DNA from 2 places in the Bradyrhizobium sp. GW821-FHT13H05 genome. Region 2 is predicted to be linked to the other one. Evidence: predicted binding sites of a transcription regulator. Region 2 holds the regulator's gene; the other holds the start of a gene.
The links. The regulator HrcA, encoded in region 2, represses chaperone genes, less so after heat shock. The targets are predictions, from matches to a motif close to GTTAGCACTCNCNNNNNGNGAGTGCTAAC.
Positions count from the first base shown of each region.

Region 1: a site for HrcA is predicted at 1,783-1,811, ahead of AC1RR3_RS23685 (co-chaperone GroES). Genes of this name have one in related genera too.

Region 1 covers NZ_JBXAPO010000008.1:66,778-70,186, reverse strand. The annotation lists gene groL (chaperonin GroEL) at 1-1,275, opposite strand, end outside; gene AC1RR3_RS23685 (co-chaperone GroES) at 1,394-1,690, opposite strand; gene AC1RR3_RS23680 (hypothetical protein) at 2,007-2,528, shown strand; gene AC1RR3_RS23675 (protein phosphatase CheZ) at 2,695-3,409, opposite strand, start outside.
Region 2 covers NZ_JBXAPO010000005.1:464,114-467,522, forward strand. The annotation lists gene pncA (bifunctional nicotinamidase/pyrazinamidase) at 1-683, shown strand, start outside; gene grpE (nucleotide exchange factor GrpE) at 700-1,305, opposite strand; gene hrcA (heat-inducible transcriptional repressor HrcA) at 1,404-2,492, opposite strand; gene rph (ribonuclease PH) at 2,656-3,369, shown strand; gene rdgB (RdgB/HAM1 family non-canonical purine NTP pyrophosphatase) at 3,381-3,409, shown strand, end outside.

The DNA of each region.
Region 1 (3,409 bases), on a different contig from region 2:
AGCCTTCTTGGCGCGGAGCAACGTGACGCCGCCGCCGGGGACGATGCCTTCCTGCACCGCGGCGCGGGTGGCGTTGAGCGCGTCCTCGACGCGGTCCTTCTTCTCCTTGACCTCGATCTCGGTGGCGCCGCCGACGCGGATCACCGCGACGCCGCCGGCCAGCTTGGCGAGGCGCTCCTGGAGCTTCTCACGGTCGTAGTCCGAGGTGGTCTCCTCGATCTGGGCCTTGATCTGGCCGACGCGGGCCTCGATCTCCGGCTTCTTGCCGGCGCCCTTGACGATCGTGGTGTTCTCCTTGTCGATCACGACCTTGCCGGCACGACCCAGCATCTTCACCGTGACGTTCTCGAGCTTCATGCCGAGGTCTTCGGAGATGAGCTGACCGCCGGTGAGGATCGCGAGGTCCTCGAGCATGGCCTTGCGGCGGTCGCCGAAGCCCGGCGCCTTGACGGCGGCGACCTTGAGGCCGCCACGCAGGCGGTTGACGACCAGGGTGGCCAGCGCCTCGCCCTCGACGTCCTCGGCGATGATGACGAGCGGCTTGCCCGACTGCACCACGGCTTCGAGCACCGGCAGCATGGCCTGCAGGCCCGAGAGCTTCTTCTCGTGCAGGAGGATGTAGGCGTCCTCGAGCTCGGCGGTCATCTTCTCGGGGTTGGTGACGAAATAGGGGCTGAGATAGCCGCGGTCGAACTTCATGCCCTCGACGATGTCGACCTCGGTGTCGAGCGACTTGTTCTCCTCGACGGTGATGACGCCCTCGTTGCCGACCTTCTGCATCGCCTGCGCGATCATCTTGCCGATGGCGGCATCGCCGTTGGCCGAGATGGTGCCGACCTGGGCGACCTCGGAGGAGGCGGCGACCGGCTTGGCGCGCTTCTCGATGTCCTTGATGACGGCCGCAACCGCGATGTCGATGCCGCGCTTGAGGTCCATCGGGTTCATGCCGGCGGCAACCGCCTTGGCGCCTTCGCGCACGATGGCCTGGGCCAGCACGGTCGCGGTGGTGGTGCCGTCGCCGGCGAGGTCGTTGGTCTTGGAGGCGACCTCACGCAGCATCTGGGCGCCCATGTTCTCGAACTTGTCCTCGAGCTCGATCTCCTTGGCGACGGTGACGCCGTCCTTGGTGATGCGGGGAGCGCCGAAGCTCTTCTCGATGAGGACGTTGCGGCCCTTCGGGCCGAGCGTCACCTTGACGGCGTTGGCGAGAATGTCGACGCCGCGCAGCATGCGATCGCGCGCGTCTCCGGAAAACTTGACGTCTTTGGCAGCCATTTCTGCAGTCCCTCGTGTTTCGTGATGTGTCTTGTTTCGTCATGTGGCCGGCGGAATGATGGATGCCCGGATCGGGCGATCCGGGCATGACATTCAGCGGCCGTTCAGGCGTCTGGCCTTAGGCCATCACGCCCATGATGTCCGACTCCTTCATGATCAGGAGATCTTCGTTGTCGATCTTGACTTCGGTGCCCGACCACTTGCCGAACAGCACGCGGTCGCCGACCTTGAGGTCGATCGGGATCAGCTTGCCGGCCTCGTCGCGGCCGCCGGGACCTACGGCGACAACCTCGCCCTGGGACGGCTTTTCCTTGGCGGTGTCCGGAATGATGATGCCACCCTTGGTCTTTTCCTCGGCATCGATACGTTTGACCACGACACGGTCATGCAGCGGACGAAATTTGGACTTAGCCATGACGTTTCCCTTTGGAGGCTCGCTTCGGAAGTAGCGGAAAGTGGGTGGGGCGGCGCTACCGTCCCCCCTCTTGCCGAGGATCGAACGGCGCGCTTAGCAATCGGGCTTTCCGAGTGCTAATAGTGCGCCCGGAAATATGGCTTGGCCGCGATCCTGTCAAGCAAAGGTGGTTAAGCGATTGGTGAGGCGGATATAGGATGGTGGCATTGGAAACTCGTTCGGAGCCCAGACGTATTAAAGGACGTCATTGCTCCGGCAGCGGTTTTGCGCTTGGCTGCAGGAGGGGTGCGGCCATGGTTTGGTTCGGGGGAATGCCATGATCAGTTCAGCTCACGCGCGCACGGTCGCCAATCTGGTTGCCGCTTCTGGCTTGGCGCTGCTGCTGGGCGCCTGCGGCGGCGGCCTGAGCCTGCCGTCGTTCTCGTCGTCTTCGCCGCCGCCCGAGGCCGAGCCCGGCGCCGGCCCGGAGATGCCGGCGAGCATCCGCGCCGACGAGATCGTCGGCCGCTGGGGCCTCGCCTCGTTCCAGAACCCGGCTGACCGCGCCCGCACCGAGGCCGCGGCGAGGGCCCAGTGCAAGAACCCCTACGTGATCACCGCCGGCTCCTCCGGCGGCGTGGTCATGCATCTGGCCGACCAGGCGACGCCGCAGGAGCTGCGGCTAAAGGGTTCGCCGAGCGGCAAGAACTATATCGGGCCGGCCGGTCCCACCCCCGGTGAGCAGGACCGTGAGATCGTCTCCTTCGACGGCCGCGTCATGATCACCCGCTTCATCGACAAGGACGCCGCCACCCGCTACGGCAACATGGTCTACGTCCGCTGCGCGCCGCGGGCGTGATGTTTTGATTGTCGTTCCGGGGCGGTCCGCAGGACCGAACCCGGAACCTCGAGATTCCGGGTTCGATGCTACGCATCGCCCCGGAATGACAGCGCGAGATGAATAGCTAAAAACAAAAAAACGCCGGCTCTCGCCGGCGTTTTGTTTTTCTCTCTGCCGCGTCCGCTTAGTCGAACAGCGCGTCGATGTCGTCCTGCGAGGCGTGGCCGACGTCGCCGGCGAGCTTCGGGCCATTGAGGAGCTTTTCGTCGTCGCTGCGCTGGTCGACCGGCGCAGGCACATGGGCCTTGATCGCGTCGACGCCGCCCCAGATCTCCATCATCGCATTGATGTGCTGCTCGATGAACTTCATCGTGCCCATCACCTTGCTGATGCGCTGGCCGGTCAGGTCCTGGAAGTTGCAGGCTTCGAAGATCGAGATGACGCGCTCCTGGATATCGTCGGCCAGCCGCTTCTGCTGGTCGGCCGATTGCACCTTGGACATCGCGCTGGCCGCTTGGTCAATCGACTCGGCGGCTTCGAGGATCTGCTGGGTCGCCTGCTCTGTGCCGCCGACCACCGCGCCGAGCTCGCCATTGACCTTGGCCATCTCGCCGCCGTCGAAGCTCTTGCCGTGCAGTGTCGCGATCTCGCGCTTGGTGCGGTCGATGGCGTCGTGGATGAGGTCGAGCTCGACCTTCAGCTTCTCGCACTGCTCGATCTGCGCCCGATAGGTCTCGAGCATAGTGCGCGCTTCGGAGAGCTCATGCGCCGTGGAGGCGTCGATCGCCGCCATCGCCGCGCTGCCGGATAACGGCGCGGGCGGAGTGCCCTTCGCCATCTGTGCGCGGATAGCGCGCAGCTCCGCCATGATCTCGCTATGCATCGGCGCAGCCTCCTCA
Region 2 (3,409 bases):
CGGCGCTTTCGACCCTCATGCCAACCGCGCTGTTTGCGGCCGCATCGATCAAGCCCGATGATGCATCCGCGCTGCTCGTGATCGACGTGCAGAACTGCTTCCTGCCCGGCGGCAGCCTCGCGGTGAAGGAAGGCGAGCAGGTGGTGCCCGTCATCAACAAGATGGCGAAGGCGTTTTCGAACGTGGTGATGACGCAGGACTGGCACACGCCCGGCCACATTTCGTTTGCGTCGGTTCACTCCGGCAAGAAGCCGTTCGAGACCGTCGACCTTCCCTACGGCAAGCAGGTGCTGTGGCCCGACCATTGCGTGCAGGGCACCGACGGCGCGGCGCTGTCGAAGGATCTCGCGATCCCGCACGCCGAGCTCATCATCCGCAAGGGTTTTCACAAGGACGTCGACAGCTACTCGGCCTTCCTCGAGGCCGACGGCAAGACCTCGACCGGCCTTGCCGGCTATCTGAAAGGCCGCAAGATCAAGCGTGTCTTCGTCGCAGGCCTCGCGACAGACTTCTGCGTCGCCTGGACCGCGCTCGACGCGCGCAAGGCGGGTTTTGAGGTCTACGTCGTGGAAGACGCCTGCCGCGGCATCGACACGCAGGGCTCGCTCGCAAAGGCCTGGGCCGATATGGCCAAGGCCGGCGTGAAGCGGATTCAGTCCGCGGATATCGCGGCGAGCGCGTAAGCGACGCTTACGCCGCTCAGTTAGCTTCGTTGCTGTTCGCCGCGGGCGCGGCCTTCGCACCGCCCTTGGCGACACCGACCAAGGCGGGACGCAGCACGCGCTCGCCGATGGTGTAGCCGGCCTGCATGACCTGCACGACGGTGCCGGCGGGCACTGACGGATCAGGCACCTCGAACATCGCCTGCTGGAAGTTCGGATCGAACTTCTGGCCTGACGGATCGAATTTCTTCACGCCGTGCTTTTCCAGCGCGTTGAGCAGCGAGCGCTCGGTAAGCTCGACGCCCTCGATCAGCCCCTTCAGGCCGGCATCGGCATTGGCCCGCGCTTCCGCCGGAACGGCATCGAGCGCGCGCTGGAGATTGTCGGCGATGTCGAGCACGTCACGGGCAAAGCCGGTGACGCCGTAGAGCTTGGAGTCAGCGACCTCCTTGGCGGTGCGCTTGCGCAGGTTCTCCATCTCGGCCAGCGTCCGCAGCATGCGATCGCGCGCCTCGGCGGCCTCCTTCTGCAACAGCTCGACCGAGCCGGGCTCGGGATCGTCGGGCATGATGTAGGGCTTCGACGCCACGGGCTCGCCTGTCGGCGCGGTCGTGTCTTCGGGTTGCCGGTCTCGATCGGTCATCGGCTCTCTTTTCGAACTCGTCTTACGGGATTTTGCTGGCCCGGATATCGTGCTTCGGGCGCCGAAAATCAAGCGCCCGTGATCGAAGGAGCCGCCGGTCAGCCCCCCAGAAGCCGGCTGACGATGCGGGCGGCGTAATCCACGGTCGGGATCACACGGGCATAATTCAGCCGCGTCGGCCCGATCACGCCCAAAACACCGACGATATGGCCGGCGGCATCCCGATAGGGCGAGATGATCGTGGAGGACCCCGACAGCGAGAACAGCTTGTTCTCGGAGCCGATGAAGATGCGTACACCCTCAGCCGTCTCGGCCCGGCCGAGCAGATCGATCACGCCGCGCTTGGTCTCGAGATCGTCGAACAGCAGCCGAACGCGTTCCAGATCCTCCAGCGCGTGCAGATCTTCCAGCAAATTGGCGTGGCCGCGGACGATGAGCTGGCGATCCTCATTCTCGCCGCCGGACCAGCTGGCGATGCCGGCCGAAATCACCTTCTGGGTCAGCTGATCGAGCTCGGCGCGGGCTTCCCCGAGCGCGGTTTCGAGTTCGAGCCGTGCCTCGGCCAGCGTGCGGCCGCGGATGCGCGCATTGAGGAAATTGCCGGCCTCTGTCAGCGCCGAGGAGGGAACTCCGGGCGGCAGCGTCAGCACGCGGTTTTCAACCTGGCCGTCCTCGCCGACCAGGATCACCAGTGCCTTCTCCGGTTCCAGCCGGACGAATTCGAGATGTTTCAGCCGCGAATTGGATTTTGGCGTCAGCACCACGGCGGCGGCGCGGGTGAGCCCGGATAGCCGCGTCAGCGCTTCCGACAGCGCGGCCTCGACCGATTGGGCGTGGCCCACCGACGTCAACTGGCTCTGGATCGACTGCCGCTCGGCGTCATTGAGGTCGCCGACCTGCATCAAGGCGTCGACGAAGAAGCGCAGGCCGAGTTCCGTCGGCAGACGACCGGCCGAGGTGTGCGGCGCATAGATCAGGCCGAGCTGTTCCAGATCGGCCATGACATTGCGGACCGAGGCCGGCGACAGCGGCATCGCGATCAGCCGGGAGATATTGCGCGAGCCGACCGGCTCGCCGGTCGCCAGATAGCTTTCGACAATTTGACGAAAGATGTCGCGGGAACGCTCGTTGAGCTGGGCGAGGCCTGCGCGCGGCGCGATCAGATGGATCGGATCGTGATGGGCCACAGACGGCAACTCCTCTCAGGTGCTTACAATTTGGCCATCGGAACGGCCCCTGACAAGCGTGGTTTTGCACTTGGCTGGGGACCGAAAAGGCCTTGCCGCCCACCCTCACCCCACCTACAAGCACCGCGAATAGGCTTTTCCCGAGAGTTTTGGAGGATTTCCCATGCGGCCAAGCCGCCGTGCGCCCGACGAATTGCGCCCCGTGACGCTGGAGCGTGGCGTGGTCAAATATGCGGAAGGCTCGTGCCTGGTGAAATTCGGCGACACCCATGTGCTGGTTACCGCCACGCTGGAAGACCGCCTGCCGCCGTGGCTGAAGGGCCAGGGCCGCGGCTGGGTCACCGCCGAATACGGCATGCTGCCGCGCGCGACCTCGGAACGCACCCGCCGTGAAGCCTCCGCCGGCAAGCAGAGCGGCCGCACCGTCGAGATCCAGCGCCTGATCGGCCGCGCGCTTCGCACCATCGTCGATCTCGAAGCGCTCGGCGAGCGCCAGATCACGGTCGATTGCGACGTGCTGCAGGCCGACGGCGGCACGCGCACGGCCTCCATCACCGGCGCCTGGGTCGCGCTCGCCGATTGCATCAGCTGGATGAAGGCGCGCAACATGATCAAGGCCAAGGTGCTGCGCGACAACGTCGCCGCGATCTCCTGCGGCATCTACAACGGCACGCCCGTGCTCGACCTCGACTATGCCGAGGATTCGGAAGCGCAGACCGACGCCAATTTCGTCATGACCGGCGACGGCCGCATCATCGAGGTGCAGGGAACCGCGGAACGCGAGCCGTTCACGCAGGACGAGCTCCTGGCGCTGATGGCGCTGGCCCAGAAGGGCATCGCGCGCCTCGTGGACTTGCAGAAACTGGCCGTCGCGTAGTCAATAGGCCCATGCACCGCCGAATCACCGGAAAGCTGAT